Regions from separate parts of the Streptomyces sp. NPDC093591 genome, predicted to be linked through region 3. Evidence: predicted binding sites of a transcription regulator. Region 3 holds the regulator's gene; each other region holds the start of a gene.

Region 1 (10,601 bases), on a different contig from region 3:
GAATCGCCGCGCTCACCGTCGCCGCCATCGCCTCGGGGTGTGCACAGGGCGGGGGAGGCGGGCAGGGCGGCGGAGGTGGAGGCGGACATGAGGCCGTACGCCCCACACCGAGCCGGCAGCCCCTCAAGGCGCCGCCCCCGGTCGAAACCCCGGACCCGAACGCCCAAGCCCCCCGGCCCAAGAAGTTCCGGTCCGCTCAGGCCGCCCACGCCGCCCGAGTCGCCGCAGCGAGACGCTGGCGCCTGGCACGCGTCCCGCTCACGCCCCCGCCGCCCCCCGCCAAGAAGCCGGAGATCACCACCCGGGACGGCTTCGAGGTCGACGGGCACGAGGAACTCGGCCTCCCGCCGGTCTTCACGACCGTCCCCACCAAGCAGAGGGTCGTCTTCCTCACCATCGACGACGGCGCCGAGAAGGACCCGGCGTTCCTGCGGATGATGAGCGAGCTGCAGGTGCCGTACACCGCCTTCCTCAGCGACTACCTGATCAAGGAGGACTACGGCTACTTCAAACGGATGCAGCGCGCCGGTGTGGTCCTGAACAACCACACCCTCCACCACCCCTACCTCCCGGCCCTCTCCTACTACCGCCAAAGGCATGAGATCTGCGGCATGCAGGAGGTGATCGAGAAGCGCTACGGCAAGCGCCCGCTGCTCTTCCGCCCGCCCTTCGGCAACTACAACAGGAACAGCCTGCGCGCCGCGAAGTCCTGCGGCATCGAGTACGTCCCCCTGTGGAACGAGGAGGTCTTCGTCGACCGCTGGGACTACCGCGAGTGGGACCGGAAGATCCGCCCGGGCGACATCGTCCTCAGCCACTTCCGGGGCCGGGACGACTGGAAGGGCACAATGCCCGACATGATCCGCCGATTCCTGAACAAAGTGACGGCCGAGGGGTACGCGGTGGCCCGGCTGGAGGACTACCTGTGAGGCGGGCGCCGGCATCGGTGCCGGCGCCCGAGCCGGGGGCTCTCACGGCCGTACGTGCCCTCAAGGTCTTGACAGTCGTACGGGTTCCGGCGGCGGCACGGGCCCTGACGGCCGTCGCCCTGGCAGCCGCCGTGCTCGCCGGTTGCGCCCGGCCGACCGGGTCGGTCGGGCGCCCGGCCGAGAGGGCGGCGCAAGAGGCGCGTTCGGCGAAGGGGCCGACGACCACAGCACAGCCGTACCGCCGATGGGGCCTCACCGCCCCACTTCCCGCGCCCCCCTCCCCGCCCGCCCGGCGGCAGGGCTCACCTCTGGGTGATCGGCCGTCCGGGGGCGGTCTGCTGCCCGTCGTCGACCGCATCCGCACCCGCGACCAAGTCGTGTTCCTCACCTACGACGACGGCGCCGAGAAGGACCCCCGCTTCGTCGACATGGTCCGCGAGCTGCGGCTGCCCGTCAGCATGTTCCTCACGGACAGCGTCGTCGGCCCGGGCTACGGCCACTTCGCGCGCCTGCGCTCGGTGGGCGCGTCGATGCAGAACCACACCCTCGACCACGCCGCCCTGCGCGGCCTGCCGTACGCCGGCCAGCGCGCCGAGATCTGCGGCCAGCAGAACAAACTCCGCGCCCGCTTCGGCATCCGGCCCCAGCTCTTCCGGCCCCCCTACGGCACGTACGACACCACCACGCTCCGCGCGGCAGCCGACTGCGGCGTGCGGGCGGTGGTGTTGTGGCGGGCGGCGATGGAGGGCGACGGCGAACTGACGTACGCGAAGGGCCCCGGCCGACTGCGTGCCGGCGACATCATCTCCGTCCCTTCGGGTGAACCGACCGGCCTGAGCCTGAGGGAGCGAACGACGAGGCTGCTGCGGGAGATCCAGAGGAGTGGACTGACGGTAGGCCGTTTGGAGGACTACGTCTGACGGAACTTTCCGGCGCCGGTCCAGGCACCCCAGCCCGTCCGGCGTTTGAGGACGAGGCCCGTCCAGGGCCGAAGCGGGGGTCCGGGGGCGGCAGCCCCCGGGCGGCCACGGCAACGCCAGTCACCGGAAACCCGCTCAGCCGGCGCAGCGAACACGCAGCGAATTAGCAGTCCGCTTGACCGAGTGCTAATCACGGTCATAGTCTCGGCTCTGGCACTCCCCACTGGAGAGTGCCAACTACGCGACGGGCAGGTCCGGCACCCGCGACGACGGATCCACCTGGTCGCCACCTCAGACAGTTAACCCCGTGAGATCTCCGAAGGGGGAGGTCGGATCGTGACGACCACCAGCTCCAAGGTTGCCATCAAGCCGCTCGAGGACCGCATCGTGGTCCAGCCGCTCGACGCCGAGCAGACCACCGCCTCTGGCCTGGTCATCCCGGACACCGCCAAGGAGAAGCCCCAGGAGGGCGTCGTCCTGGCCGTGGGCCCGGGCCGCTTCGAGAACGGCGAGCGTCTGCCGCTCGACGTCAAGACCGGCGACATCGTGCTGTACAGCAAGTACGGCGGCACCGAGGTGAAGTACAACGGCGAGGAGTACCTCGTCCTCTCGGCTCGCGACGTGCTCGCGATCATCGAGAAGTAATTCACCCGAAGCACCTTTTGCTTCCAGCTGCGCCCCTGGCCCCCGCGACCACATAAGAAGCCGGGCGCCCGGGGCGCAGTGTCTTTTCCACCCATATTCCGAGAGGGCTCCCGCTGTCATGGCGAAGATCCTGAAGTTCGACGAGGACGCCCGTCGCGCCCTCGAGCGCGGCGTCAACAAGCTTGCCGACACGGTCAAGGTGACGATCGGCCCCAAGGGCCGCAACGTCGTCATCGACAAGAAGTTCGGCGCGCCCACCATCACCAACGACGGCGTCACCATCGCCCGCGAGGTCGAGGTCGAGGACCCGTACGAGAACCTCGGCGCCCAGCTGGTGAAGGAGGTGGCGACCAAGACCAACGACATCGCGGGTGACGGTACGACCACCGCCACCGTGCTCGCCCAGGCGCTGGTGCGCGAGGGCCTGAAGAACGTCGCCGCGGGTGCCTCCCCGGCCGCTCTGAAGAAGGGCATCGACGCCGCGGTCAAGGCCGTCTCCGACGACCTGCTCGCCTCGGCCCGCCCGATCGACGAGAAGTCCGACATCGCCGCCGTGGCCGCGCTGTCCGCCCAGGACCAGCAGGTCGGCGAGCTCATCGCCGAGGCGATGGACAAGGTCGGCAAGGACGGTGTCATCACCGTCGAGGAGTCCAACACCTTCGGTCTGGAGCTGGACTTCACCGAGGGCATGGCCTTCGACAAGGGCTACCTGTCGCCGTACTTCGTGACGGACCAGGAGCGCATGGAGGCCGTCCTGGAGGACCCGTACATCCTCATCAACCAGGGCAAGATCTCCTCCATCGCGGACCTGCTGCCGCTGCTGGAGAAGGTCATCCAGGCGGGCGCCTCCAAGCCGCTGCTGATCATCGCCGAGGACCTCGAGGGCGAGGCCCTGTCGACCCTGGTCGTCAACAAGATCCGCGGCACCTTCAACGCGGTCGCCGTCAAGGCCCCTGGCTTCGGTGACCGCCGCAAGGCGATGCTGCAGGACATGGCCGTCCTCACCGGCGCCACGGTCATCTCCGAGGAGGTCGGCCTCAAGCTCGACCAGGTCGGCCTCGAGGTGCTGGGCTCCGCCCGCCGCGTCACGGTCACCAAGGACGACACGACCCTCGTCGACGGTGCCGGCAACTCCGAGGACGTCCAGGGCCGCGTCGCCCAGATCAAGGCCGAGATCGAGAACACCGACTCCGACTGGGACCGCGAGAAGCTCCAGGAGCGCCTCGCGAAGCTGGCCGGCGGCGTGTGCGTGATCAAGGTCGGCGCCGCCACCGAGGTGGAGCTGAAGGAGAAGAAGCACCGTCTGGAGGACGCCATCTCCGCGACCCGCGCCGCGGTCGAGGAGGGCATCGTCTCCGGTGGTGGCTCCGCGCTGGTCCACGCCGTCAAGGTCCTCGAGGGCAACCTCGACAAGACCGGCGACGAGGCCACCGGTGTCTCCGTGGTCCGCAAGGCCGCCGTCGAGCCGCTGCGCTGGATCGCCGAGAACGCCGGCCTCGAGGGCTACGTCATCGTCTCCAAGGTCGCCGAGCTGGAGAAGGGCAACGGCTACAACGCCGCCACCGGCGAGTACGGCGACCTGGTCAAGGCCGGCGTCATCGACCCGGTCAAGGTCACCCGCTCCGCCCTGGAGAACGCCGCCTCCATCGCCTCCCTCCTCCTCACGACCGAGACCCTGGTCGTAGAGAAGAAGGAAGAGGAGGAGCCGGCCGCCGCTGGTCACGGCCACGGCCACGCCCACTGAGGCACGCACCACCTGAAGAAGCCCCCCGCTGCTGTGCAGCGGGGGGCTTCTCCCTTCGCGGGCGTCACTGACCGAGTACCCCCAGCTGCTCCAGCAGACCCGCCCGGTCGTAGAGCCAGTGGCTCTCGCAGATCTTCCCGTCCCGGAACCGCTGCCAGGTCATGCCCTGCATGCTCACGTCCTGTCCGGTCGCCGGAATCCCCAGGAACTCACCCTTGTGCCGCGCGGTCCACGTCCACCGCGTGCACACCTGGTCGCTCTGGGCCAGCTGATCGTCGATCCGGAACGTGAAGTCGAAGGCGGCACGCCACCCCGCGTACTGCTCACGCACCCCTTCGACGCCCTGCACGGGCTGCGGATACGACGGATCGTGATCCACGTAGTCGTCCGTGAGGTGCTCACCGATCCGCTCCGGCTCCATCCTGCCCATGGCCTTGAAGAAGGCCTGCGCGGCCAGCACGTTCAGCTGCTCGTCCCGCACGACGTCGAGATCGGTGAACGTCGGCGTCTCGTCACAGAGCGCGACCATCTCCTGGAAGATCCGGTCGGTCTCGGGAAGATTGGAGTTCCGCATCGCCTCCTCGTACGAGGCGAACTCCACGATCTCGATGAAGTGCGACGCGTCCGACCGGTCCTTCCCGATGATGTCGTGCGTCGCCGTCCGCTTTCCCTTGGTCTGCTCGACCCACCTGTCCATCAGCCGGTTCATCTCGTCGAAGCGGCTGGTCCTGCAGTCGATGAGCTGTACGAAGGTCATGACGTCGTGGCCTCCCGGCCCCCCTGGGTGCGACCGAACAGCACCATTCTCCCCGCCCAAGGGGCGCTGTGCCTGTCGGCGCCGACACCATGGCGCCCTGCTTCGCCGAAGGAGGCGGCGATCGGTGCCCGCGGGACGGGACATGGCGGTGGCCCCCCGCCGGAACCGGTCGACCAAGAGGCCGAGTTGAGCGAATCGCCGGCCGGCGCGAACCGTGGGCCCCCGCCGCACGAAGCGTCCGCATCCTGCTGCCGGCCCGGCCGACCGCGTGGAGGATCCGGGCGACCGGCCGACGCTCCAGCCCCGCTCCTGCGGCGTGCACCTACCCCCGCGGTGGAGCCCGCCGGCGGCCGCATCCCCGTGGCCCGGGCCGCGGAGCGCATGACATCGAGCCGGTCCTGCCCGCCCCGGTCCGCGCCCGGCAGCGTCCCTCTGGTCGTCGGCTTCCCGCGCCGCCGCCCGGCCGACGGCCCTGCGCCTACTGCGGCCCGTACTTCCGCCCCGTCTTCGAACTGATCCCCCCGAGCAGCCCCCGGGGCATCAGCTTCGTCGCCCCCATCAGCACCTTGTACCGAGGATCCGGAATCGACAGCGACTTCCCCCGCGCCAGGTCGTTGAGCGCCGCCGCCACGAGCTTGTCCGCATCCAGCCACATCCACCCCGGAATGTTGTCCGTCCCCATCCCCGCCCGCTGATGGAACTCCGTCCGCACGAACCCCGGACACAGCGCCATCAGCCGCACCCCGCTCCCGGCCAGATCCCGCGCCGCCCCCTGCGTGAACTGCACGACCCACGCCTTGGACGCGCCGTACGTCCCGCGCGGCACGAAGGCCGCGACCGACGCGACGTTGACGACACCCCCGCGCCCCCGCTCCCGCATCGCCGCAGACGCCGCCGAGGTCAGCCGCAGTACCGCCTCGCAGTGCACCTTGAGCATCATCAGCTCGTCGGCCATGGAGACGTCGAGATAGCGGCCCTTGTTGCCGAAGCCGGCGTTGTTGATCAGCAGGTCGACGGGGTTCCTGCGGTCGCCGAGGCGGGCGGCGACGGCCTCGATGCCGGTGTCCTGCGCCAGGTCGGCCGTCAGCACCTCCGCCTCGATGCCGTGCCGGTCGTGCAGCTCCGTCGCCTGCTCCCGCAGCCGCTTGGTGTCCCGGGCCACCAGGACGAGGTCATGCCCGTCAGCCGCCAGCCGTCGCGCGAACGCGGCGCCGATGCCCGCGGTCGATCCCGTAATCAATGCCGTTGTCATGGCGCAAGATTAGTGACCCGGACTGCTCGCTTCCGCTCCTTGCTCAGCCGTGCCCCGAGTGACCGAGCGACCCGCCTCCCCCCGACAGCGCTCCCGCCCGTTGCCCTTTCTCCATCACCACGAACTGGCCCATCATCCCCTCGTCCTCGTGATACAGCAGATGGCAGTGGTACATGTACGGCGTGTCCGGATCCGCCGGCCCGGTGAAGCGCAGCGCCAGCTTCATGGTCGTCCCGTTGGGCAGGAACACGGTGTCCTTCGGCCCGCGCAGCGCCGGCGGCGGTGCCTCGCCGTTCACCTCCAGCACCCGGAACTGCACGTCGTGCACATGGAAGTTGTGCGGCATGCCGTTGCTGTTGCGGACCGTCCACACCTCCGTCGTCCCGCGTGTGACCGTCTCGTCGACGCGGCCCATGTCCATCGACCGCCCGTTGATACCGGACCGCTTCAGGTCGAAGTGCCTGGCCCGCACCGCATCCGTGCCGTCGGGTGTCTCCGAGTCGCCCAGCGCGGTGGGTATCCCGGGCGAGGGCCGCAGCTCTCGGGCCGCCCGCAGCTCCAGGACGTCGAAGGAGTCGTCGCCTCCACCGAACCTTCGCTGCCAGCTGTCCCCGTAGTCGTCCTGCGGAAAGCTGCGCAGCATCACGCGCTCACCCGCCCGCATCCCCACGACGATCTCGGCTCGCTCGCCCGGCGACAGCTGGACACGGTCCATCGACTCGGGCCGTTCCAGCAGGCCTCCGTCCGTCGCTATCAGCGAGAAGGCGCGGTCGTCCGGGAATCCGAAAGCGTAGGTGCGTGCCGTCGAGGCGTTGAGCAGCCGCAGCCGTATGAGCTCGTCGCCGACCTCCCGGTGGGGACGCAGCGTGCCGTTGACCATCGTCCGGTCGCCGAGGAAGCCGACGTTCCGCATGATCCTGCGGTCGCCGTCGAGCTTCGCGCCGTCGAAGCGCACGTCCTGCACGATGACGGGCAGGTCGTCGACGCCGTACCGCTTCGGCAGGGCGAGCTTCGTGGACCGCTCGTCGTCGAGGATGAACATGCCGGCCAATCCCTTGCGCACATGCCGTTCGGTCGCGCCGTGCGGGTGCGGGTGGTACCAGAGCGTCGCGGCGGGCTGGTTAACGGTCCAGTGGGGAGTCCATGTGTCCCCGGCCGCGATCATCTGGTGCGGCCCGCCGTCCATCCGCGCGGGCAGGTGCATGCCGTGCCAGTGCACGCCGGACGCCTCCTCCAGCCCGTTCGCTATGCGTACACGGACCTTCTCACCACGGGCCGCTCGGAGCGTCGGGCCGAGGTAGGAGCCGTTGAAGCCCCAGGTCGGGGTCTTCAGGCCGGCCTCGAACTCCGTTTCGCCGGCGCGCATACGCAGGTCGAAGACGCGGGTGCCGTCCTTGTCCACGGACGACTCGGCCAGGGGCGGTATCGCCAGCGCGTTGTCGAAGGACGCCTTGCCGACCGTGCTCACGTCGGCGCCGGTCCACAGCCAGGCGAACAGCCCGCCGACCGCCATCACGAGGACCGTGACGGCGGAGCCGAGAACGAGGAGGACGCGCTTGAAGCGAGACATGCTTCGAGCGTCCTCGACCGACGCCCGCCGAACATCCGGGTCGTCCCCCGGACCACCCCGAGTCAACCCCCGCCGCTCGTACGGGGTTTCCCCCTAGGAGCCGTGCCACGCCCGGGCGACCGCTGGGCGCCCGCTGCCTCAGCTGTCGGCCGACGTCCCGTCAGACCCCGTACTTCGCCACGTACTTCCGTGCCGCTTCCAACGACTCCGGGTGCAGCGCCTCACCCGCGGGCAGCAGCCGCGGCAGCAGCTTCCGCTCCGTCGTGACCGCCCGGAACTGCAGCGCCACCGTCACCTCGTGATCCGGACGGTGGATGATCTCCACCGCATCGCCCGCCCGGATCTCGCCCGGCTCGATCACCCGCAGATAGGCGCCCGGCGCCCCCTTCGCCGTGAACCGCTTCACCCACTGCTTCTCGCCCATGTGGTTCTGGAAGGTGGCGCAGGGAATCCGGCCGCACGTGACCTCCAGCACCACGTCGGACCCGATCCGCCAGCGCTCGCCGATCAGCGCGCCGGACACGTCCAGGCCGGAGGTCGTGAGGTTCTCGCCGAACCCGCCGTTCGTCAGTGACCGTCCCAGCTCGCGCTCCCAGTCGTCGAGGTCCTCGCGCGCCATCGCGTACACGGCCTGGTCGTCGCCGCCGTGGTGCTGCTTCTTGCACACCGCGTCGCCGGCCAGCCCGCTCCCTCCGATGCCCTTGGGCCCGGGCGCCGCCACCCGCACCGGCCCCGTCACCGGCTGCTTGTCGATGCCGGTCACGCCTTCGGGGTTATCCGTGTACGGCACGGCCTTCGAACGGCCCAGGTTCACAGACAGAAGCTTCATGGCGGCACGGTAGGCGAGGGCTAGCCAAAGCGTCCACGCATTATTCGGCGCCATTCCCAAGGATCACTTATGCTCGATGGGTGATCGAGGCTCGTCATCTCCGTGTGCTGCGCGCCGTCGCCGCCACCGGTTCCTTCTCCGCGGCGGGGCGCGAACTGGGCTGCACCCAGCCCGCCGTCAGCCAGCAGATGAAGGCTCTGGAGGCGTCCGTCGGCACGCCCCTGCTGATCCGCAGCGGGCGCGAGATGCGGCTGACCCAGGCCGGTGAGGCGCTGGTGCGGCACGCCGCCGGGATCCTGGCGGGACTCACCGCCGCCGAGGAGGAGGTCGCCGCCATCGCCGGGCTGCGGGCGGGGCGCGTCCGCCTCGTCTCCTTCCCCAGCGGAAGCTCCACCCTCGTCCCCACCGCCCTCGCCGCCCTGCGCGCCGCACACCCCGGCACCCGCGTCTCGCTGGAGGAGGCCGAGCCGCCGCAGTCCGTCGAGATGCTGCGCGAGGGCGACTGCGACGTGGCCCTCGCCTTCCGGTACGAGGGTGCCGCGGGCGCCCCGGAAGGGGAGTGGGACGACCTGGTCGTACGCCCGCTGCTGACGGACCGTCTCGTCGCGCTCGTACCCGAACGCCACCGGCTCGCGCGCACCGCGCCCTCGGGTTCCGTCGCCATCGGGGAGCTCGCGGCCGAGCCGTGGATCGCGGGATGCCCGCGCTGCCGGGGCCAGTTGGTCGAGGTGTGCGAGAGCGCGGGCTTCACGCCCCGTATCGACTTCGCCACCGACGACTACCCGGCGGTCGTCGGCCTCGTGGGCGCCGGCCTGGGCGTGGCCGTCCTGCCCCAGCTCGCCGTCGAGTCCGTACGGCCGCGAGGCGCGCGCATGGTGGCGCTGGAGCCAGCGGTGCGGCGGGAGATCGTCGCGCTCACCCTGCCCGACCTCGCGCAGGTGCCGGCGGTGGCGGCGACGCTCGAGCAGCTGACGCGGGCCGCTGCCCGCTAGTAGCGACCGGGGAGGTTCACCGGGCTGTGTGGGGCGTCAGTGCGGTTGTGGGAGAAAGGCCAGAAGACTTGAGGTGAGTTCGGCAGGTGCGTCTTCCTGGACGAGGTGGCCCGCACCGGCGATCGGCTCAAGTCGCGCGCCAGGGATCCGGGCGGCGAGCTCCCGTCCTTTCGCCACGGGTATCCAGGTGTCGTCCTGGCCCCAGCACACCAGCGTCGGGCAGTCGATCTCGCCGTACCGGTCCTGCACTTCGTCGGTGTACCGCTGATCGGCCTGAGCGATCTGTCGGTAGAACGCCTCTTGGCCGAGGTCGTCGAGCCACGGCTCGATGAGCCGGTCGAGGACGGCAGGGAGCAGGCCAGGGCTGCTGGCCGAGCTCACGTACTCGCGCACCAGAGCGCGGTGCAGTGCGGGCGGCAGTTGTTCGAAGACCTTGGAGTGCTCGCCGACGAGCCGGAAGAACGGCGAACCCCACGGGGCCAGCGCGACCGGGTCGACCATCGCGAGCGCGCGGTAGCGAGCTCCGTGCAGCAGATGCGCCCGCAAGGAAACGGCACCGCCGAAGTCGTGGGCCACCACCAGAGGTTCGTCGAGGCCCCAGTGAGCCAGGAGCTCGGTGAAGACCTTGCCCTGAGCGGCGAGGGAGACGTCCTGGCCGGCGAACTTCTCCGACGCCCCGTAACCGGGCATGTCCCACACGAAGACCTGGTAGCGCCGAGCGAGTGCGCGGGCGACAGCGCGCCAGACATACGAGGAGAAGGGTGTGCCGTGAAGGAGCACGACCGGATCCCGGTCGGGGTTTCCGAGGCTGTCCCAGCGGACGTCGCCCGACGCGCTGCGGAATGTCTCGGCCAGTTGCCAATCACTCACGGGTGCGGTTCCTCTCGGGTGCGCGGGCGGGGAGCGCCTCCCGCCCGTCCGGGGTCCAGGCAACGCCGGTCTCGTCGGGCCGGTGGATCACCG
Region 2 (10,601 bases), on a different contig from region 3:
AGGTGTCCGCGGGCCAGCCGCAGCTGGGCCGTGCGGTAGATCGCGGCGGACATCCGGCCGAGGGCCTGCCCGTCCTGGTGGCGGTGTTTGCGGACGCCCACGTCCACCTGGGCCAGGGCGTCGAGGCCCACCAGGTGCAGGGCGTCGACCAGCATGCCGAGCTCGACGCCGTATCCGACGGGGAAGGGGAGCTGTTCCAGCAGCGAGCGGCGGGCCGCGTACTCGCCGCCGAGCGGCTGCACGAAGCCGGCCAGCTGCGGCCAGTGCATGTTCAGCAGCGGGCGGGCCATCAGCTCGGTCACCCGGCCGCCCTGCCCGGCCGCCGCGCCCAGGGGGCGGTCGTACATGGCCTTGACGAGGTCGACCTCGGGGTCGGTGAGCAACGGGCCGACGATGCCGGAGACGAAGTCGGAGGAGAACTCCTTCAGGTCCGCGTCGATGAAGCAGACGATGTCGCCGCTCGTGACGAGCAGCGAGCGCCACAGCACCTCGCCCTTGCCGGGCACGGTCGGGATGCGGGGCAGGATGTCGTCGCGGTGGACGACCCGGGCGCCCGCGGCGGCGGCCACCTCGGAGGTGCGGTCGGTGGATCCCGAGTCGACGACGACGATCTCGTCGACCAGCGGAACCTGCTGCATGAGGTCGTGACGGATGATCGCGACGATGTCGCCGACGGTCTCCTCCTCGTTGAGCGCCGGCAGCACGACGGAGACCGACTGGCCCGTGCGCTGCTTGGCGGCCAGGATGCGGTGGAGCGGGCGATCGGTCACGGACCAGGAGCGGGTGCTCAGCCAGCGCTCGACTTCTTCCAGCACGGTTGGCGGCTCCTCACTGTTGTCTCGCGGTTCGGACGGGCTCTCTCAACTGTCCTGGCCGTCGGTTACAGTCTTGAACAACGCGGATGACCATCGCATGTCCGGGGTCACGCCGCACACAACCGCATACAGCTCATCCAGAGGGGCAGAGGGAAACGGCCCGATGAAGCCCCGGCAACCCTCCAGTCGGTACTCGTAGCGATCACTGTCGATCGTCTCCGCGAGGCTCCCGGCTAGGGAAGGTGCCAAATCCGTCTCACGGCGAGATGCGTCGTGAGGAAGATGAGGAGAAAGGGCCTCGCCTCACATGGCTGTGCAGACTGTTGCAAGCACCACCGACTCCGCCGAGACCGTCGACCTCGGTCCCGCCGCGGCTCTTTCCTGCCGCGAGTGCGGTCACCGAGTACCCCTCGGACCGGTCTTCGCGTGCGAGGAGTGTTTCGGCCCGCTGGAGATCGCCTACGACTTCTCGGCCTACGACGCCGAGGAGCTCCGCAAGCGGATCGAGGCGGGTCCCGCGAACATCTGGCGCTACGCGCCCCTCCTGCCCGTCCCCGCCGACGTGGCCACCAAGCCGAACATCAACCCCGGCTGGACCCAGCTCGTCAAGGCCGACAACCTCGCGCGCGAGCTGGGTGTCGACGCCGGCCAGCTGTTCGTCAAGGACGACTCCGGCAACCCGACGCACTCCTTCAAGGACCGCGTCGTCGCCCAGGCCCTGGAGGCCGCCCGCGCCTTCGGCTTCACCACCCTCTCCTGCTCCTCCACCGGCAACCTCGCCGGTGCGGTGGGCGCCGCCGCCGCCCGCGCCGGCTTCCGGTCCTGCGTGTTCATCCCGCACGACCTGGAGCAGGGCAAGGTCGTCATGGCGGCGGTCTACGGCGGTGAGCTCGTCGGCATCGAGGGCAACTACGACGACGTGAACCGTTTCTGCTCCGAGCTGATCGGCGACCCGGCCGGCGAGGGCTGGGGCTTCGTCAACGTCAACCTGCGGCCCTACTACGCCGAGGGCTCCAAGACCCTGGCGTACGAGATCTGCGAGCAGCTCGGCTGGCGGATCCCGGACCAGCTGGTCGTGCCGATCGCCTCCGGCTCGCAGCTCACGAAGATCGACAAGGGGCTGCAGGAGCTGATCAAGCTCGGGCTCGTCGAGGACAAGCCGTACAAGATCTTCGGCGCGCAGGCCGAGGGCTGCTCGCCGGTGTCCGTCGCCTTCAAGGCCGGCCACGACGTCGTCCGCCCGCAGAAGCCGAACACCATCGCCAAGTCGCTGGCGATCGGCAACCCGGCGGACGGTCCCTACGTCCTGGACATCGCTCGCCGTACCGGCGGTGCGGTGGAGGACGTGACGGACGAGCAGGTCGTGGACGCGATCAAGGTGCTCGCCCGGACCGAGGGCATCTTCGCGGAGACCGCCGGTGGGGTGACCGTGGGTGTGACGCGCAAGCTGATCGAGAACGGTGTCCTCGACCCGACGAAGACGACGGTTGTGCTGAACACCGGTGACGGTCTGAAGACACTGGACGCGGTGGCCGGTACGGGGCTCACCGCGACCATTCGCCCCAACCTGGACTCGTTCCGCGAGGCTGGTCTCGTCTAGGGCCTGTCCCGTCGATTTCGTCTGCGGGCCGGGTGGGCCCTGGTCGCGCCCGCGCGGCGGTAGCCGCACATTGAACACAGCCCCGCGCCCCTAGGGGCGACTACCTGACCGGAGGTCACAACGTGAGCGTCACCGTCCGCATCCCGACCATCCTGCGCACCTACACCGGCGGGCAGGCTGAGGTCGCCGCCGAGGGGGGCACCCTCGGCGAGGTCATCGCCGACCTGGAGAAGAACCACACCGGGATCGCCGCCCGTGTCCTCGACGACCAGGGCAAGCTGCGTCGGTTCGTCAACGTCTACGTCAATGACGACGACGTCCGGTTCGAGCAGGGGCTGGAGACGGCGACGCCGGACGGCGCGGGTGTCTCCATCATTCCGGCCGTCGCCGGCGGCTGACCGAATGACCGATCATTACCCTCGGTAATGCCAATTACCGAGAGTTCACCGGATTGCCCCCTCCGTGAGAGAAGCGGAGGGGGCAATTCTGTGTGGTTGAGCGAGGTACAGTTGGGGAACATGCCGCCGATTCACGGGTCGGTGGCCCTTGATTTCATGCCGCACCCCCGACAAGAAGTAGCCAAAGTGTGCGGGTTTTTTGCGGCTTTTGTTCCCTTTATCGGGTCCGACTTGACCTGAAGTCAGGGGAATTGTCCCCACATTCCCGACCGGGCGTGCCCGGATTTCTCGTCCGATTGACCTGTTGCAGACGGCAGTTGGGCAGATACATTCAGCCGCGGTCGACGCGTTCCGGCGCACGCCCCCGACCGATGGGGGGTGAGGTCTGACCCGGATCCGCGAAGTGTGGATCTGTGCAAGGGCCAGTAATAGGGGAGTTAGGCATGGCTCAGGGCACCGTCAAGTGGTTCAACGCGGAGAAGGGGTACGGCTTCATCGCGGTCGACGGTGGTGCGGATGTTTTCGTCCACTACAGCGCGATCCAGATGGACGGGTACCGCACCCTGGAAGAGGGCCAGCGAGTCGATTTCGAGATCTCGCAGGGTCAGAAGGGGCCGCAGGCGGACATGGTCCGGCTGGCGGCCGGCTGAAGCACGCGTCGACTTAAAGCAGCGACGTTCTTCTTCGAAGGGCCCGCACCTCCCGGGGTGCGGGCCCTTCGCCGTGCCCGGGGTGCGGGGCGCCTTCACCATGCCCGGGCCTGCGTGTGGCCTGCCCGGACCTTGCCGAACCCTGTTCGCCCACTGCGGAGCACCCCGCCCGATCCCCGAGAGCCGCTTGCACTCGCATGGGTCGAGTGCTAATCATTGCGTTAGCACTCTGAAGGTGAGAGTGACAACGAAGGACCGGGTCGGTGAGGCCCGCAGGCCAGGTGGGGCAAGGAACCACGAGGCAGGCGAGCCGTCCGTCGCGGGCGCGGGCGCGGTCCGAAGGAATCACCCCCAGTCCTGGAGGGACCACTTCACATGGCCAAGATCATCGCGTTCGACGAGGAGGCGCGGCGCGGCCTCGAGCGCGGCATGAACCAGCTCGCGGACGCCGTGAAGGTGACGCTCGGCCCCAAGGGTCGCAACGTCGTCCTCGAGAAGAAGTGGGGCGCCCCCACGATCACCAACGATGGTGTGTCCATCGCCAAGGAGATCGAGCTCGAGGACCCGTACGAGAAGATCGGCGCCGAGCTGGTCAAGGAAGTCGCCAAGAAGACGGACGACGTCGCCGGTGACGGTACGACCACCGCGACCGTTCTCGCCCAGGCCCTGGTCAAGGAAGGCCTGCGCAACGTAGCCGCCGGCGCCAACCCGATGGCCCTCAAGCGCGGTATCGAGAAGGCCGTCGAGGCCGTCTCCGCCGCCCTGCTCGAGCAGGCCAAGGACGTGGAGACCAAGGAGCAGATCGCCTCCACCGCCTCCATCTCCGCCGCCGACACCCAGATCGGCGAGCTCATCGCCGAGGCGATGGACAAGGTCGGCAAGGAAGGCGTCATCACCGTCGAGGAGTCCCAGACCTTCGGTCTGGAGCTGGAGCTCACCGAGGGTATGCGCTTCGACAAGGGCTACATCTCGGCGTACTTCGCCACCGACATGGAGCGTATGGAGGCCGTCCTCGACGACCCGTACATCCTGATCGCCAACTCCAAGATCTCCTCGGTCAAGGACCTGCTCCCGCTCCTCGAGAAGGTCATGCAGTCGGGCAAGCCGCTGCTGATCATCGCCGAGGACGTCGAGGGCGAGGCCCTGTCGACCCTGGTCGTCAACAAGATCCGCGGCACCTTCAAGTCCGTCGCGGTCAAGGCCCCGGGCTTCGGCGACCGCCGCAAGGCGATGCTGAACGACATCGCCATCCTCACCGGTGGCGAGGTCATCTCCGAGGAGGTCGGTCTCAAGCTCGAGAACACCTCCCTGGACCTCCTGGGCAAGGCCCGCAAGGTCGTCATCACCAAGGACGAGACCACCATCGTCGACGGTGCCGGCTCCTCGGACCAGGTCGCGGGCCGCGTGAACCAGATCCGCGCCGAGATCGAGAACAGCGACTCGGACTACGACCGCGAGAAGCTCCAGGAGCGCCTGGCGAAGCTCGCGGGCGGCGTGGCCGTCATCAAGGCCGGTGCCGCCACCGAGGTGGAGCTCAAGGAGCGCAAGCACCGCATCGAGGACGCCGTGCGCAACGCCAAGGCGGCCGTCGAGGAGGGCATCGTCGCCGGTGGTGGCGTGGCCCTGCTGCAGGCCTCCCAGGTGTTCGAGAAGCTGGAGCTCGAAGGTGACGAGGCGACCGGCGCCAACGCCGTGAAGCTCGCGCTCGAGGCCCCGCTCAAGCAGATCGCCGTCAACGGTGGTCTCGAGGGCGGCGTCGTCGTCGAGAAGGTGCGCAACCTGACGGTCGGCCACGGCCTCAACGCCGCGACCGGCGAGTACGTGGACATGATCGCCGAGGGCATCATCGACCCGGCGAAGGTGACGCGTTCCGCGCTGCAGAACGCCGCGTCGATCGCCGCGCTGTTCCTCACCACCGAGGCCGTCATCGCCGACAAGCCGGAGAAGGCCGCCGCGCCCGCCGGTGGCGGCATGCCGGGCGGTGACATGGACTTCTGATCGACCTCGGGGGCTCGACCTCCGGTTGATCAACGTCCTTGCCGAGGGCGGCACCTCCTGTTCCGACAGGAGGTGCCGCCCTCGGGCGTGTTCGGGGTCACAGCGGGGCGGGGGCGGATGGGGAATGTGTGGCAGCGCATAGGCAGTTGCTTAATTGGGTGCAACAATGCGCGCGCACATACCAGACGGTCTGCAGAGCCGCTGGTCAATAGAAGCAACTCCCGAGGAGCCCTCCCCGTGACCGTCACCGAGTCCGCCGCCTCCCGTGCGGCCCAGATCCTCTCCCGGCCGACCATGATCAACGGCCTCACCGTCCCGAACCGCATCGTGATGGCGCCGATGACCCGTATGTTCTCCCCGGGCGGCATCCCCGGTGAGGACGTGCGCTCGTACTACGCCCGCCGCGCCGCGGCCGGGGTCGGCCTGATCGTCACCGAGGGCACCTACGTCGGCCACGACTCGGCCGGGCAGAGCAGCCGCGTCCCGCGGTTCCACGGCGAGGAGCAGCTGGCGGGCTGGGCGAAGGTCGCCGAGGACGTGCATGCGGCGGGCGGCACGATCGTGCCGCAGCTGTGGCACATCGGCATGGTGCGCAAGGAGGGCCAGTCGCCGTACCCCGAGGCCCCCGCCGTGGGACCCTCCGGTCTGCGCATCGGCGAGACCGAGCCCACCGGTAAGGCGATGACCCGGAGCGACCTGGACGACGTCATCGGCGCGTTCGCCCAGGCCGCCGCGGACGCCGAGCGCATCGGCTTCGACGGCGTGGAGCTGCACGGCGCCCACGGCTATCTGCTCGACCAGTTCCTGTGGGAGGGCACCAACCGCCGCACCGGCGCCTACGGCGGCGACCCGGTCGCCCGCACGAAGTTCGCCGCGGAGATCGTGGCCGCCGTACGCGAGAGGGTCTCCGCGTCCTTCCCGGTCATCTTCCGCTACTCCCAGTGGAAGCAGGAGGCCTACGACGCCCGGCTCGCCGAGACCCCCGAGGAGCTGGAGGCCATCCTCACCCCGCTCGCCGCGGCCGGCGTCGACGCCTTCCACGCCTCCACCCGCCGTTACTGGCTCCCGGAGTTCGACGGCTCCGACCTGAACCTGGCCGGCTGGACGAAGAAGCTCACCGGCAAGCCGACCATCACCGTGGGCTCGGTCGGCCTCGACGGCGACTTCATCGGCGCCTTCGTGGGCGAGGGCTCCACGGTCAAGGGCATCGACGACCTCCTGGACCGCCTGGAGCGCGACGAGTTCGACATGGTGGCCGTCGGCCGCGCCCTGCTCCAGGACCCTCAGTGGGCGGCGAAGGTGCTGGACGGACGGTTCGGGGAGCTGGCGGCGTACGACGCGGAGTCGCTGAAGACCCTGAGCTGAGCGCCAACTCGGGACTAGTGTCCGAGAGATGAGGATCCTTCATCTCTCGGACACGCACATCGAGCGCACCGACGCTCCCGACAAGAACGGCGTCAACGCCACCGATTCACTGCGCCTGATGCTCACCGAGCTACGGCATCTACGGGACGTCGACGCGGTGGTCGTCACCGGAGACATCGCCGACGACGGGGCCGTGGAGGCGTATACGGCCGTACGCGAGCTGGTGGGCGAGTTCGCGCGGCGGCTGGGGGCGCCGGTGTTCTATACGACCGGCAACCACGACGAGCGGGACGCCTTCGGGAAGGTGCTCGGGAGCGGGCACCCGGAACCGGAGCTGGTCCTGGACTCCGAGGTGTTGGAGCGGGCCGCGGTGAGTACGGTCGGCGGATGGCGCTTCGTGACGCTGGACTCGCTGGTGCCGGGGAAGGTGTACGGCGAGCTGAGTCGGCGTCAACTGAAGTGGCTCCGTGAGGTGTTGAGTCAGGGTCAGAGTCCTAGTCAGCCGTCCGAGCGGGGGACCGTCCTCGCCTTCCATCACCCGCCGATCAGCCTCGACATCTCGGCGACCCAGCCGCACTTCGGGCTGCGCAACCCGGGGGAGCTGGCGGAGGCGATCCGGGGGAGTGACGTACGGGTCGTGCTGACCGGTCACTACCACCTCCAGCTCTTCGGGCTGCTGGAGTCGGTGCCGGTGTGGGTCACTCCGGGTGTGGTCAGCCGCGTCGACCTGACGGCCGCGCCCGGAACGGAGCGCGCGGTGCGCGGGGCGTCGGCGTCGCTGGTGGAGCTGGGCGGGGCGACGGGGCCGATGTTCCATACCTTCCATGCGCGGGACCCTCGGGCGCACGAGACGGTGTACGAGCTGGACGAGGAGCAGGTGCGGGCGTTCGTGGAGCGGGAGGCGTGACCACGTGGCCTGCATCATCGGCGCCGGTGTCGGCTTCGGCTCGATGCCCGCGCTGATCATGAGCGCCGTGCCTGCTTCGGAGACGGCCGCGGCGAACAGCCTCAACACGCTGATGCGCTCGCTCGGCATGTCCACGGCGAGTGCCGTCGCGGGCGTGATCCTCGCCCAGATGACGACGAACCTCGGCGGTTACACCCTCCCATCCGAGAACGCCTTCAAGGTGGTCCTGGCCTAAGGGCGGACTGGCTCCTACAGGTTGCCCAGCGGCTCGATGTCGACCTTCACCGGCGTGCCCCAGACGCGCAGCACCTCATAGTCGGTGAACTCGTGCACGAGGCGGTAGGCCATGGCGGGGCGTGGGCCGCGGCGCTGGGCGGCGATATACAGCTCGGCCTCGCGGCGGTCGCGGCGCGGGGTGCCGCACAGCTGCCACTCCTGGCCGTTCCACAGCTCCGGCAGCCAGCGCTGCTGGGGCTGGGGGCGGTCGCCCCGGACGCCGTAGCGGGAGGGGGCGGTGTGCTCGGGGGCGCGGGGGACGTCGGGGGCCGGGCCGTTGAACTCGGAGCGGCGGGCCGCTCGGCGGCGGGTCTCGCAGAGCAGGCAGAGGTCGGGGGCGGCGGTGTCGACGGGGCCGTTGGGGTGCTCCGGGCAGCGGGTGGTGGGGGCGGCGCCGGTGACGCTCTCGTCGAGGAGGTCGAGGGCGCGGCGGAGGTCGGCCTTGACCTCGTGGAGTTTGCCGTCCGGGGTGGTGGCCGTGAGGGACTCGCCGTGTTCGCCGAGGAGGCGGAGGGCTCGGCCCAAGGCGGTGAGCTGGGCATGGTTCATGGGGTGGCTCCGGGGGCTTGCGGGGGCCTGGTCAGGTGGTGCGGTAGACCTTCAGCATGCACATGGAGGGTCCGCTGCCTCCAACCGGGCCATGTGGAGTTCCTCGGTATCCACAGTGAAGCCGAGAGGCTCGGGGAGTTCCACCGGGGCTCCCCAGGGGTGGGAGACGACGCGTTGGTAGCGGGCGTCCCTGGGTTCGCTGTACACGACAACGGTGTTGTTGTCACGGTCGATGAGCAGGTAGACAGGGAGGTCGACTGCCGCATAGCCGACGGGCTTGTCGATGCGGTCTCGCTGATGGGTGTCGCGGTCGTGGGACGTGATCTCGACAGCCATCACGATGCCGTTGGACCCGGACCACGATTGGCCATCGGGTGCGGGGACGCGTGCGCGGGCAGGGAGGTAGTACTGAGCTTGGCAGTAGCCACTGGATCGACCTCTAGCTCGATCTCGTGGGTCAAGCCCCCGCAGGTGTTGTGAGCACCTGGCGGGGGCTGTTCGTTATTCGGACGAACGCTCCAAGTCAACTCGCGGGGTGGGAGGGCGGGTTGAGACCCTCCAACCATTCCTTGCAAAGAGGGCTCGGCGCTGGCCGCTTGAGCTTCGGGCCGGAGGTATCGGGGCGTCAGCCCATGCTCTTCGCGCCGTCCAGGGACTCGCGGATGATGTCGGCGTGGCCCGCGTGCTGGGCCGTCTCGGCGGTGATGTGCAGCAGTACCCTGCGGGCCGACCATTGAGCCTCAGCCTCGAACCACGGGGCCTTGGGCAGCGGGTGGGCGGCGTTCAGGTCGGGCAGGGTCGCGACCAACTCGTCGGTGCGGCGGGCCACTTCCTCGTACTCGGCCAGCACGCCGGCCAGTGTCTCGCCGGGCAGCATCCGGAACTCGTCGGCGCGCTTCGCGAAGTCGGCCTCGGTCATGGCGGTGAAGTCGGGCATGGCCGATGGGCCGTGCTGGATGAAGGCCGCCCAGCCCCGTTCCACCGACGTGACGTGTTTGATCAGGCCGCCGAGACACAGTTCGCTGACGGTGGTGCGCTCGCCGGCCTGCTCGTCGGTGAGGTCGCGGGTCGTGAAGCGCAGGAAGTACCGCTGCTGGGCCAGCGACTCCAGCAGGTCGGCGCGCTCGTCGGTGGCGGTGTCGGTGACGGGGTTGTGCGTGGTCTCAGTCATGACGGCCACGCTAGGAGGCAATGAGGTCAGATCCTGACCGCTTTGACGAAGGCCGACCACGCCGATGCTCGGAATACGAGCTTCGGGCCGTGGGGGGTCTTGGAGTCGCGGACGGGGACGAGGGTGGGGATGTCGTGGGTGACTTCGAGGCAGTCGCCGCCGCTGCCCCCGCTGTACGTCGACTTGCGCCAGCGGGCGACCTCAAGGCAGTCGCCACCGTCGCCGCCGCTGTAGCTGGACTTCTTCCAGGTGACGCCGTCCAGGTCGTACTCAGGGATGTTCCTCATGGGCGTAATCCTGCGCCATCGCCTCAATCAGGGCCAGGGACTCCTGCGGCGAGAGTGCGCAGGCCATGAGGAGTTCGTAGGTGAACCTCTGGTGCCTGACGGTCGCCGGGTCGTCCTCCAGCCGTCCCGTGCCGACTCCTTCGAAGTAGACCAGCGGAGGGGCGTCGTCGAAGTCCATGAGCTTGATGGCGCCCTGCATCGCCGCATGTGCTCCCGCACCGAATGGCAGCACCTGCACGATGACCCGACCCCGGCGGCACAAATCGGCGATGTGACGAAGGGCCTCCGTCATCACCTCGGGCCCGCCCGTCACCCGCCGCAACGCCGCCTCGTCAATCACCGCCCACAACAACGGCTCTGTTGGATCGTCGAGGAGTCGCGTGCGCTCCATCCGGGCCGTCACTAGTTGCTCGATCTTCTTCTCCGGGGCTGTCGGCTGGTATGCCCGGCATACAGCCCTCGCGTACGCCGGCGTCTGCAGCAACCCGGGGATCAGCAGCGGCGCGTACTGCCTGATCGCCGTCGCCTGAGCCTCGGCCTCCGCCGCCTCCGCGAAGTGCTCCGGATACTTGGACTTGTTCGCTG
Region 3 (10,601 bases):
GGTCTCGACGGCCAGCTCGCCGCGGTCGCCCTTGGGGAGGGCCTGGACGACGGTGATGCGGGGCGACTCCGGCGCTTCCTCGGCCACCGAGCTCATGTGCACGACGAGCCGGTCCTTGCCCTCCGTGTCGACGACCTCGCACTCGGCCCAGCGACCGTTGCCGTCCGTGAGGACGACGGTCTCCCCGGGCCGCAGCCGCTTGACCGAGACGGCGTGCCGCCCCTCGGGCCCGTCGAGGACGTACCGCCCGCCACCGCCGGCCTCGAAGTGGTCGACCACGAAAACGGGAGCGGTCATCGCCCCGCGCCCCCCTTCGGATGGGCGGACAACGCTGTCGCCGCGGCGTCCAGCTCGGCGGCCAGCACCTCCACCAGCTGCCCGGCGGGCAGTTCTCGCGCCATCCGGTGCCCCTGCCCGGCCCACAGCGCCATGCCCTGCGCGTCACCGGACGCGGCGGCCTTCTTGCGCAGCGGCGAGGTGAGGTGGTGGACCTCGGGGTAGGCGGCGGGGGCGTACGGCCCGTGCTCGCGCAGGAAGCGGTTGACGAGGCCGCGGGCGGGGCGCCCGGAGAAGGCGCGCGTCAGCTCGGTGCGTACGAACAGGGGGTTGGTCAGCGCCTGCTTGTGCAGGGCGTTGGCGCCGGACTCGGGGGTGGCGAGGAAGGCGGTCCCGAGCTGGGCGGCACTGGCGCCGGCGGCGAGCGCGGCGGCGATCTGGCTGCCGCGCATGATGCCTCCGGCGGCGACGAGGGGCAGGCTCACGGCCTCACGGACCTGCGCGACGAGGGAGAGCAGCCCGATGCCGGTGCCGTCGGTCTCGGGGTTGTCGCGATGGGTGCCCTGGTGGCCGCCCGCCTCGACCCCCTGCACGATCACGGCGTCGGCGCCGGCCCGCTGCACGGCGAGCGCCTCGTCCGGGGTGGTGGCGGTGACGAGGGTGAAGGTTCCGGCACGCCGCAGCGCCTGGAGCACCTCACCGCTGGGCACGCCGAAGTGGAAGGAGACGACGGGCACGGGATTGTCGAGCAGCACGGCGAGCTTGGCGTCGTACCCGTCGTCCCGCCCGCTGTCCGGGTCCCCCAGCTCGATCTCGTACCAGGCGGCCTCGCCGGCGAGCTGATGGGCGTAGACGTCGACGGCCGCAGATGAGGGCGCGGCGTTAGCCGCTCCAGTGGAGCCGGTGCTTGCACCGGGGTACTCGGGTTGCGGCATGAAGAGGTTGACCCCGAAGGGCCTCCCGGTCAGCCCCCGCAGCTGCTTGATCTCCTGGTACATCCCGTCGGCGGTCTTGTACCCGGCGGCGAGAAACCCCAGCCCACCGGCCTCGGACACGGCAGCGGCGAGCTGCGGCACGGAGACGCCGCCTGCCATGGGGGCCTGCACGATCGGAAGGGGGAAGAGATCGGTCAGTGCGGAGGACATGACGGCATGTTGTCACGTCCCCCGAACAAGTCCGAATCGGCCCTTCCCCTTGGGAGAGGCCGACTCAATTCAGCCCCTCCGGCGTTTGAGGAGCGGGGGTCCAGGGGGCAGAGCCCCCTGGCGGGGTCGAAGGGGCGGAGCCCCTTCAGGATGGGACGGGTAGGGGCGGCGGGGGCGAGAAAACCGGCCCGCAGCCACCCGTCAGCGCCCGTTGAACGCGTCCTTCAACCGCGAGAACAGCCCCTGCTGCCCCGGCTGGAACTGCCCCTGAGGCCGTTCCTCACCCCGCAGCTTGGCCAGCTCGCGCAGCAACCGCTCCTGCTCGGGATCCAGCTTCGTCGGTGTCTGCACCTCGACGTGCACGATCAGATCGCCACGCCCGCCGCCCCGCAGATGGGTCACGCCCCGCCCGTGCAGCGGAATCGACTGACCGGACTGCGTACCCGGCCGGATGTCGACCTCCTCCAGCCCGTCCAGCGTCTCCAGCGGCACCTTCGTGCCGAGGGCCGCCGCGGTCATCGGGATCGTCACCGTGCAGTGCAGGTCGTCGCCGCGCCGCTGGAACATCGCGTGCGGCAGCTCGTGGATCTCGACGTACAGGTCACCGGCGGGACCGCCACCCGGACCGACCTCGCCCTCACCGGCGAGCTGGATCCGCGTGCCGTTGTCGACACCGGCCGGGATCTTGACGGTCAGGGTCCGACGGGACCGTACGCGCCCGTCACCCGCGCACTCGGGACACGGCGTCGGGACGACGGTGCCGAAGCCCTGGCACTGCGGACAGGGACGGGACGTCATGACCTGGCCCAGGAAGGACCGCGTCACCTGCGACACCTCACCGCGGCCGCGGCACATGTCACACGTCTGGGCGGAGGTGCCGGGGGCGGCCCCCTCACCGTTACAGGTGTTGCAGACGACAGCCGTGTCGACCTGGATGTCCTTCGTCGTACCGAAGGCCGCCTCGTCGAGCTCGACCTCCAGCCGGATCATCGCGTCCTGGCCCCGCCGCGTACGCGAGCGCGGACCACGCTGGGACGCCGTACCGAAGAACGCGTCCATGATGTCCGAGAAGTTCCCGAAGCCGCCCGCGCCGAAGCCGCCGGCTCCCGCGCCGCCCGCCTGGGACAGCGGGTCGCCGCCGAGGTCGTAGACCTGCTTCTTCTGCGGGTCCGACAGCACCTCGTAAGCGGCGTTGATCTCCTTGAACCGCTCCTGGGTCTTCGGATCCGGATTGACGTCCGGGTGCAGCTCGCGCGCGAGCCGCCGGAAGGCCTTCTTGATCTCTTCCTGCGACGCGTCGCGACGCACGCCGAGAACGGCGTAGTAGTCCGTGGCCACTTACGACTCCGCCAGGATCTGTCCGACGTACCGTGCCACTGCGCGTACCGCTCCCATCGTTCCCGGGTAATCCATGCGGGTCGGTCCGACCACGCCGAGCTTGGCGACTGCCTCGCCGCCCGAACCGTAGCCGACCGACACGACGGACGTGGAGTTGAGTCCCTCGTAGGCGTTCTCGTGCCCGATGCGCACGGTCATGCCCGAATCCCCCGCCTCGCCAAGGAGTTTGAGGAGGACGACGTGCTCCTCCAGGGCCTCCAGGACGGGGCGGATGGTGAGGGGGAAGTCATGCCCGAAGCGGGTGAGATTGGCGGTGCCGCCGATCATCAGCCGCTCCTCGTTCTCCTCGACGAGTGTCTCCAGCAGGGTGGAGAGCACGGCCGAGACGGTGCCGCGGTCCTCCATGTCGAAGCCCTCGGGGAGGTCCTCGACGAGGGTCGGCACATCGGTGAAGCGCCGCCCCGCGACCCGGCTGTTGAGCCGCGCGCGTAGATCCGCGAGCGAGGCCTCACCGAAGGGCGCGGGGCAGTCCACCATCCGCTGCTCGACCCGTCCGGTGTCCGTGATCAGGACGAGCATCACGCGCGCGGGCGCGAGAGAGAGCAGCTCGACGTGCCGGACGGTGGACCGGGTCAGCGACGGGTACTGCACGACGGCGACCTGCCGGGTGAGCTGCGCGAGCAGCCGTACCGTGCGCGCCACGACGTCGTCGAGGTCTACGGCGCCCTCCAGGAAGTTCTGGATCGCGCGCCGCTCCGGCGGGCTCATCGGCTTGACACCGGCGAGCTTGTCGACGAACAGCCGGTAGCCCTTGTCGGTGGGGATGCGCCCGGCGCTGGTGTGCGGCTGGGCGATGTAGCCCTCGTCCTCCAGGGCAGCCATGTCGTTGCGGACGGTCGCCGGGGAGACGCCGAGGTTGTGCCGCTCGGTGAGCGCCTTGGAGCCCACCGGCTCCTCGGTCCCGACATAGTCCTGGACGATGGCGCGCAGCACCTGAAGCCTGCGTTCACTCAGCATCGCGCGCACCTCCAGTTTCGTCCGCTTGGCGCCTTGCCTGGCACTCTGTCCGCCCGAGTGCCAGCCGTCCCCGGCCCAGTGTACGGCGGTGGGGTACGCCCCGGGCAAGGCCGGTCGGCACCGCCGTGCCCGACGGTGGTGTGTTCGTTAGCGTCGCCGTATGAGGGTGACTTGGGAAGAGCTCGGATGGGAGCGGCTGGCGGCCGGGGTGGGCCGGTGCCGGCTGCCCGGCTGGGACTGCACGGCGGGGCTGGTCGTCGGGGAGGGCGGCGCGCTGCTCGTCGACGCGGGGTCGAGCCTCGCGGAGGGGGTGCGGCTGCGGACCCAGGCGCAGTGGCTGGCGGGTCACCGTGTGACTCATCTCGCGCTGACCCATCCCCACTTCGACCATGTCTTCGGGGCGGCGGCGTTCGCGGGCGCGCAGGTGTACGGGGCGGTGGGCCTGGACACGGTGTTCGCGCACGAGCGGGCGGAACTGCGCGCGGACGCGGTACGCAACGGGCTGGACCAGGACGCGGCGGACGAGGCGATCGACGCCCTGGTCCACCCGCACCACCAGGTGAGCGGCGAGTGGACCCTCGACCTGGACGCCGGCCGCCAGGTCCTGCTGGCGAACGTGGGCCCCGCCCACACGGCCCACGACCTGGTCGTGCTCGTGCCGGGCGCCCCCGGCTCCCCGGAGGTGGTCTTCTGCGGCGACCTGGTGGAGGAGTCCGGCGAACCGCAGGCCGGTCCCGACGCCGTGCCGTCGCACTGGCCGGCGGCCCTGGACCGCCTGCTGGACCTGGGCGGCGAGGACGCGCTGTACGTGCCCGGTCACGGAGCGGTGGTGGACGCGGAGTTCGTCCGCCGCCAGCGAGACGCTCTGGCGGCGCGCTTCGGCGTGTCGCGTTGATCCGCGGGACGTGTGGGCCGGGCTTCTCCTATCGTCACTCGAATGCGCCAGTACTCCGCCGACCTGACCCCGCCCTGGAAGAAGCCCAAGTCCGTCCCCGAGGTCCCGGCGGATCCGGGTCTGGTGGTGGAGGAGCCGGGTACGGGATTCTGCGGCGCGGTGATCCGCTGCGAGGCGGGCACGGTGACCCTGGAGGACCGCTTCGGCAAGCACCGGGTGTTCCCGCTGGAGCCGCGGGGGTTCCTGCTGGAGGGCAAGGTGGTGACCCTGGTCCGGCCGTCGTCCTCCGCTCCGGTACGTCCCACCCGTACGGCCTCCGGTTCGGTCGCCGTCCCGCAGGCACGCGCGCGCGTGGCCCGCGCCGGCCGTATCTATGTCGAGGGCCGGCACGACGCCGAACTGGTCGAGAAGGTGTGGGGCGACGACCTGCGCGTCGAGGGTGTGGTGGTGGAGTACCTGGAGGGCGTCGACGACCTGCCGTTGATCGTCGCCGACTTCGCGCCCGGCCCGGACGCGCGGCTGGGGGTGCTGGTGGACCACCTGGTGCCGGGCAGCAAGGAGTGGCGCATCGCGGAGGCGGTGACGAGCGAGCATGCGCTGGTCGTCGGCCACCCGTACATCGACATCTGGGAGGCGGTGAAGCCGTCGTCCCTGGGGATTCCGGGGTGGCCGAAGGTGCCGCGCGGACAGGACTGGAAGACGGGGGTGTGCCGGGCGCTGGGGTGGCCGTCGGAGAACACCGGGGCGGTGTGGCAGGCGATTCTGGGGCGGGTGGGGTCTTACAAGGATCTGGAGCCGGAGTTGTTGGGGCGGGTGGAGGAGTTGATCGACTTCGTTACGGTCGGCGGTGCGCCTTGACGCCCTTGTAGGTGCCAAACTCGGTGGTGTCGAGTTCGATGCTGAGTGGCGCCAGAGGCACCCGTTCGCCGAACTTGGTCACCCGCTGCAACTCGTAGTCGGCCTCTTCCCCTGCGCCCTTCGGCTCGGTGAGCAGGACGCAGTGCCCCATGATCGGGTCGATGATCAGATAGATGGGCACGCCGCCGGCTGCATAGATCGAACGTTTGACGACGTAATCGCGCTCCACACTGGTCTTGGACACGACCTCGACAAGCATGCTGATGACCTTGGACGGCATCAGCTGCCCTTCACTAGGCCCTACGCCCCTCTCGACCAACACGAGGTCCGGCATGGGCTCGCTGGTCTCTTGCAGGACGGCGACGGCCACCATTTGAAGCCTTCGCCAATCCCGCCGCGGAAACTGGTCGAGAACCGCCTCGACGATGTCCGAGTGCACCAGATCCGGCGGCGCCATCATCACGATTTCCCCCCGGAGGAGCTCGGCCTTGTATCCCTCGGGAACCTCGAGGTTCTCGAAGAACTCCACAACGTCGGTGGTCATCGGTCGGTCGTCCACAGCGGTCATCTCCGCAGCCCTCCGGTTTCCGCCACCGTCAACTACAGCGGCAGACTACGAACCAGGTTAGGGACCGAACCTGCGTTCCGCACCGATTCACCCGCCGGAGTGATCAGTCCACCAAATCCCTGACCACCGCATCCGCCAACAACCGCCCCCGCAACGTCAGCACCGCACGCCCCTGCGCATACGGCCCCTCCTGAAGCAGCCCCTCCCCCAGCGCCCGCCGAGAAGCCGCAAGCCCCTCCTCCCGCAGCAACTCCAGCGGCACCCCCTCCCGAAGCCGCAGCTCCAGCAGGATCCGCTCCACCCTGCGGTCCTCCTCCGACAGCAGTTCCCGCCCCGCCCCCGGCGACCGCCCCTCCGCCAGCGCAGCCGCATACGCGCCCGGATGCTTCACGTTCCACCACCGCACCCCGCCCACATGCGAGTGCGCTCCCGGCCCCGCGCCCCACCAGTCGGCGCCCCGCCAGTACAGCTCGTTGTGCAGGCAGCGGCCCGCTTCCGAGGTCGCCCAGTTGGAGACCTCGTACCAGTCGAAACCGGCCGCCGTGAACGTCTCCTCGGCGATCAGGTACCGGTCCGCGTGGACGTCGTCGTCCGTCATCGGCACCTCGCCCCGGCGGATCCGGCGGGCCAGCTGCGTGCCTTCCTCGACGATCAGGGCGTACGCCGACACATGGTCCGGCCCGGCGCCGATCGCCGCCTCCAGCGAGGCCCGCCAGTCGTCGTCCGACTCGCCCGGGGTGCCGTAGATCAGGTCCAGGTTGACGTGCTCGAACCCCGCCGCGCGGGCCTCCCCGACACACGCCTCCGGGCGCCCCGGGGTGTGGGTCCGGTCCAGCACCTTCAGCACATGCTGCCTCGCGCTCTGCATGCCGAAGGACAGCCGGTTGAAGCCGCCCTCCCGCAGCCTGGCCAGATACGCCGGGTCCACCGAGTCCGGGTTCGCCTCCGTGGTGATCTCCGCGTCCGGCGCCAGTCCGAACTCGTCGCGGATCGCCTCCAGCATCCGTACGAGATCGTCGGCGGCCAGCAGCGTGGGCGTACCGCCGCCCACGAAGACCGTGCGGACCTCGCGCGGGTCGTCGCCGAGGACCTTGCGAGCCAGGCGGATCTCGTCGATGAGCGTCTCGGCGTAGTTGTCGCGGGACGCCAGCACCCCGCCCGTGCCGCGCAGCTCGGTCGCCGTGTAGGTGTTGAAGTCGCAGTAACCGCAGCGGGTCGCGCAGTACGGGACGTGCAGGTAGAAGCCGAGGGGGCGGTCGGCGGACCCGGCGAGCGCGGACGCGGGGAGCGCGCCGTCGCCGGGGACGGGCTCGCCGTCGGGGAGTGCGGAGGGCATGGGTCCCATTGTCCAGCACCTCGGCGATTCCCTGTCCGGCCGACCACCGCCCTCACCGCACCACCAGCTACTCGGCCTGCAACACCAGCAGCGCCAGATCATCCTCCGGCGGACGGCCGCTGAACTCGTGCACCAGCCTGCGGATGCGCTCCGCGATCAGCTGGGCGTTCAGGCCCGCGCAGCCGGCGAGTGCGGTCGCGAGGCCGTCGCCGTCGTCGAACTGGCGGGAGCCGCTGCGCCGCTCCGTCACCCCGTCGGTCACGCACAGCAGGGTCTCGCCGGAGCGCAGCTCGAAGGTCTCGCTGGTGTACGTGGCGTCCTCGATGACGCCGAGGAGGGTCTGCGGGTGCGCGGCCGTGTGGACCTCGCCGCCCGCGCCCAGCAGCAGCGGCAGCGGGTGTCCGGCGGAGGCGAGGGTGCAGCGGATGCCGCCGTCGACGGGGGTGAGTTCGCCGTAGAGGAGGGAGAGGAAGCGGGTCTGGGGGCCGTCGCCGGGTGGGGCCGGGCCGACCAGGGCGCGGGCGGCGGCGTCGGCGGCCTCCGTGGCGTCGTCGAGGAGGAGCTGGTTGAGGCGGTCGAGGACGTCGGCGACTCGGTAGCCCTCGCGGGCGAGGAGACGGAGCCAGGGGCGGGCGATGCCGATCACCACGGCCGCCTCGGGGCCCTTGCCCTGGACGTCGCCGATGGCGAAGCACCAGCGGCCGTCGCCGGCCGGGAACAGGTCGTAGAAGTCGCCGCTCGGGCCGCCCTTGTCGCACGGCTCGTAGACCAGGGCGCTGGCCACCCCGGGGATCTCCGCTACGGCGCCGGGCAGCAGCCCGCGCTGCAGGACGCGGCTGATGGTGGCCTGCCGGGCGTACTGGCGAGCCGCGCCGATGGCGAGGGCCACCCGCCGGCTGAGGTCCTCGACGAGCCCGGTGACCTCGTCGGGGAAGCGCATGAGGTCGGCCCGCCCGATGACCAGCGTGCCGAGCGGGCGGCCACCGGCGATCAGGCGGTACGCGAGCGCGGTGCCGTGCGCCCCGCGCGCGCCGAGCGCCTCACCGGGCCAGGGGTAGGGGACGGGCCCGGTGCGGTGGCTGTCGGGGGGACTGCGGTGGCTGTCGGCGGGATGCGGCGGCTCCTTCTCCAGGGCGCACCGGAGTTCCTCGATGAGGTTCTCGGAGCCGTGCCAGACGCGGGCGAGCCGGGGCCCGGTGCCCGCGACGACGTCCGCCGCCCAGCCTCCTCCGCCCTCGGCGTCACCGGATCGGGGGTATCCCCAGCGCCCGGCCATCTCGTCCTCCAGCCACACCGCGCACCAGTCGGCCAGCCGCGGCACGATCAGCTGGCCGGCGAGGGCGGCGACCAGGTTCTCGTCGAGCTGCCCGGCGAGCAGGTCGGAGGCCTCGGCGAGGAACGACAGGGCGCCCCGGTTGAGCCAGTCCCGGTCCCGCTCGGCGCGCTGCGGCTCCGGGGCGAGGATCTCGGCGACGCGCAGCCCGCGCTCCAGCGCGCGCTCCTCGGCGTACGCCTCGATGTCGTCCCGGGCCGCGATGGGGTCCTCGGCGGGCAGCCGCGCCCACACGATCTTGGCGCCGGTGCGGTAGGTGACCCCCCAGGACTCGGCGAGCCGGGACACCAGCCGCAGGCCGCGTCCGTACTCCGGGGTCTCGTACGGCGCCTCGATCTCGGCGTCGCGCGGGGCCCGGGAGGGGTGGTGGTCCAGGACCTCGACGACGAGGGCGCCGGTGTCCTCCTCGAGGCGGCAGGTGAGCTCGACATCGGTGCCGGCGTGCACGACCGCGTTGGTGACCAGCTCGCTGACGGCGACGACGGCGTCGTCGACGAGACGGTCGGTGAGGTGTTCGGTGCCGGGGACACCGGAGGCGGCCCAGTCGGTGAGGGTGGTGCGCACCAGGGTGCGGGCGGAGCCCGGGGAGAGGGGGCTGCCGGGGAGGGTGGTCCGCGTTTCGGGCCACCCTCGCCCATGCGCGGGCACACCAGAGGCACGGGTAACGGTCTCCCGTTGCGCCGGAATGGCCCCCATGGACAGCTCCCCGAACGGTTCGGACGAATACGCCTCAGTCGACGCCGACAGAGTGACAGACTGGCCACGCCCATAAGCACCGAGTTACCGAAGTGGGCCGCCATGAGTGAGAACCGTGCTACGCGAGTGCTCGAAGACGGACATAAAGACGGTCAAATTCGAGCATCGGATCTGCGCCCCCTGCTCGCCGTGATGACGGCGGCCCGCGACGGCGACTTCCGCAGGCTGCCGGAGGCCGGTGAGGGAGTGGTCGCCGAGCTGACGGCGGTGTTCAACCAGATCATGGACCGCAGCACTCACTTCAACGGCGAAGTGCAGCGCGTCAAGCGGGAGTTGGTGCGCCACGGCCGACTCGACGAGCGGCTCTCGGCGAGCCCGGGGCAGGGCGACTGGACGACCCGCGTCAACGACGTCAACCAAGTGCTCGACGCCCTGGTGGCCCCGGCGGCGAACGCGACACGCGTGCTCGACGCGGTGGCCGGCGGCGACCTCACCCAGCGCGTCGATCTGCACGACGGCTCCCGCCAGTTACGCGGCGACCTGCGCCGCCTGGGCCGGGCCGTGAACAAGATGGTCGACCAGCTGTCCCTGTTCACCGGCGAGGTCACCCGCGTGGCCCGCGAGGTCGGTACCGAGGGCCGGCTCGGCGGCCGGGCCAAGGTGCAGGGGCTGTCGGGCAGTTGGCGGCACGTCACCGAGGCCGTCAACACGATGGCGTCCCGGCTGACGGCCCAGGTGCGTGACATCGCCCTGGTGACGACGGCGGTGGCCCGCGGCGACCTGACCCGTACGGTCACCGTCGAGGCGACCGGTGAACTGCTCGAACTGAAGCTGACCGTCAACACGATGGTGGACCAGCTCTCCGCCTTCGCCGACGAGGTGACGCGGGTCGCCCGCGAGGTGGGCACGGAAGGGCAGCTGGGCGGGCGGGCCCAGGTGCGGGGCGTCAGCGGCGTGTGGAAGGACCTCACCGACAACGTCAACTTCATGGCGTCGAACCTGACCTCCCAGGTCCGCAACATCGCCCAGGTGACGACGGCCGTGGCCAACGGCGACCTGAGCCAGAAGATCACCGTCGACGCCCAGGGCGAGATCCTCGAACTCAAGTCGACCATCAACACGATGGTGGACCAGCTCTC

What was found. The regulator HrcA, encoded in region 3, represses chaperone genes, less so after heat shock. The targets are predictions, from matches to a motif close to TTNGCACTCNGNNNNNCNGAGTGCNAA.
Region 1: the regulator HrcA is predicted to act here: its motif matches at 2,013-2,039, upstream of groES (co-chaperone GroES).
Region 2: the regulator HrcA is predicted to act here: its motif matches at 3,650-3,676, upstream of groL (chaperonin GroEL).

The regions. Positions count from the first base shown of each region.
Region 1 covers NZ_JBIWIY010000002.1:709,481-720,081, forward strand. The annotation lists gene ACIREI_RS06500 (polysaccharide deacetylase family protein) at 1-929, shown strand, start outside; gene ACIREI_RS06505 (polysaccharide deacetylase family protein) at 998-1,849, shown strand; gene groES (co-chaperone GroES) at 2,186-2,494, shown strand; gene groL (chaperonin GroEL) at 2,613-4,238, shown strand; gene ACIREI_RS06520 (ester cyclase) at 4,303-4,995, opposite strand; gene ACIREI_RS06525 (SDR family NAD(P)-dependent oxidoreductase) at 5,474-6,247, opposite strand; gene ACIREI_RS06530 (multicopper oxidase family protein) at 6,291-7,817, opposite strand; gene ACIREI_RS06535 (MOSC domain-containing protein) at 7,978-8,646, opposite strand; gene ACIREI_RS06540 (LysR family transcriptional regulator) at 8,727-9,638, shown strand; gene ACIREI_RS06545 (alpha/beta fold hydrolase) at 9,675-10,508, opposite strand.
Region 2 covers NZ_JBIWIY010000020.1:161,297-171,897, forward strand. The annotation lists gene ACIREI_RS36580 (glucosyl-3-phosphoglycerate synthase) at 1-815, opposite strand, end outside; SAM riboswitch class I at 946-1,104, shown strand; gene thrC (threonine synthase) at 1,123-2,415, shown strand; gene ACIREI_RS36590 (MoaD/ThiS family protein) at 2,538-2,813, shown strand; gene ACIREI_RS36595 (cold-shock protein) at 3,257-3,463, shown strand; gene groL (chaperonin GroEL) at 3,839-5,461, shown strand; gene ACIREI_RS36605 (NADH:flavin oxidoreductase) at 5,699-6,826, shown strand; gene ACIREI_RS36610 (metallophosphoesterase family protein) at 6,855-7,733, shown strand; partial or broken gene ACIREI_RS36615 (MFS transporter) at 7,738-7,965, shown strand; gene ACIREI_RS36620 (hypothetical protein) at 7,983-8,558, opposite strand; gene ACIREI_RS36625 (Uma2 family endonuclease) at 8,610-8,894, opposite strand; gene ACIREI_RS36630 (DinB family protein) at 9,184-9,729, opposite strand; gene ACIREI_RS36635 (DUF397 domain-containing protein) at 9,756-10,016, opposite strand; gene ACIREI_RS36640 (helix-turn-helix domain-containing protein) at 10,000-10,601, opposite strand, start outside.
Region 3 covers NZ_JBIWIY010000003.1:578,398-588,998, reverse strand. The annotation lists gene ACIREI_RS09230 (16S rRNA (uracil(1498)-N(3))-methyltransferase) at 1-297, opposite strand, end outside; gene ACIREI_RS09225 (nitronate monooxygenase) at 294-1,421, opposite strand; gene dnaJ (molecular chaperone DnaJ) at 1,623-2,759, opposite strand; gene hrcA (heat-inducible transcriptional repressor HrcA) at 2,760-3,776, opposite strand; gene ACIREI_RS09210 (MBL fold metallo-hydrolase) at 3,937-4,671, shown strand; gene ACIREI_RS09205 (DUF3097 domain-containing protein) at 4,714-5,529, shown strand; gene ACIREI_RS09200 (Uma2 family endonuclease) at 5,507-6,097, opposite strand; gene hemW (radical SAM family heme chaperone HemW) at 6,201-7,433, opposite strand; gene ACIREI_RS09190 (SpoIIE family protein phosphatase) at 7,501-9,462, opposite strand; gene ACIREI_RS09185 (HAMP domain-containing protein) at 9,565-10,601, shown strand, end outside.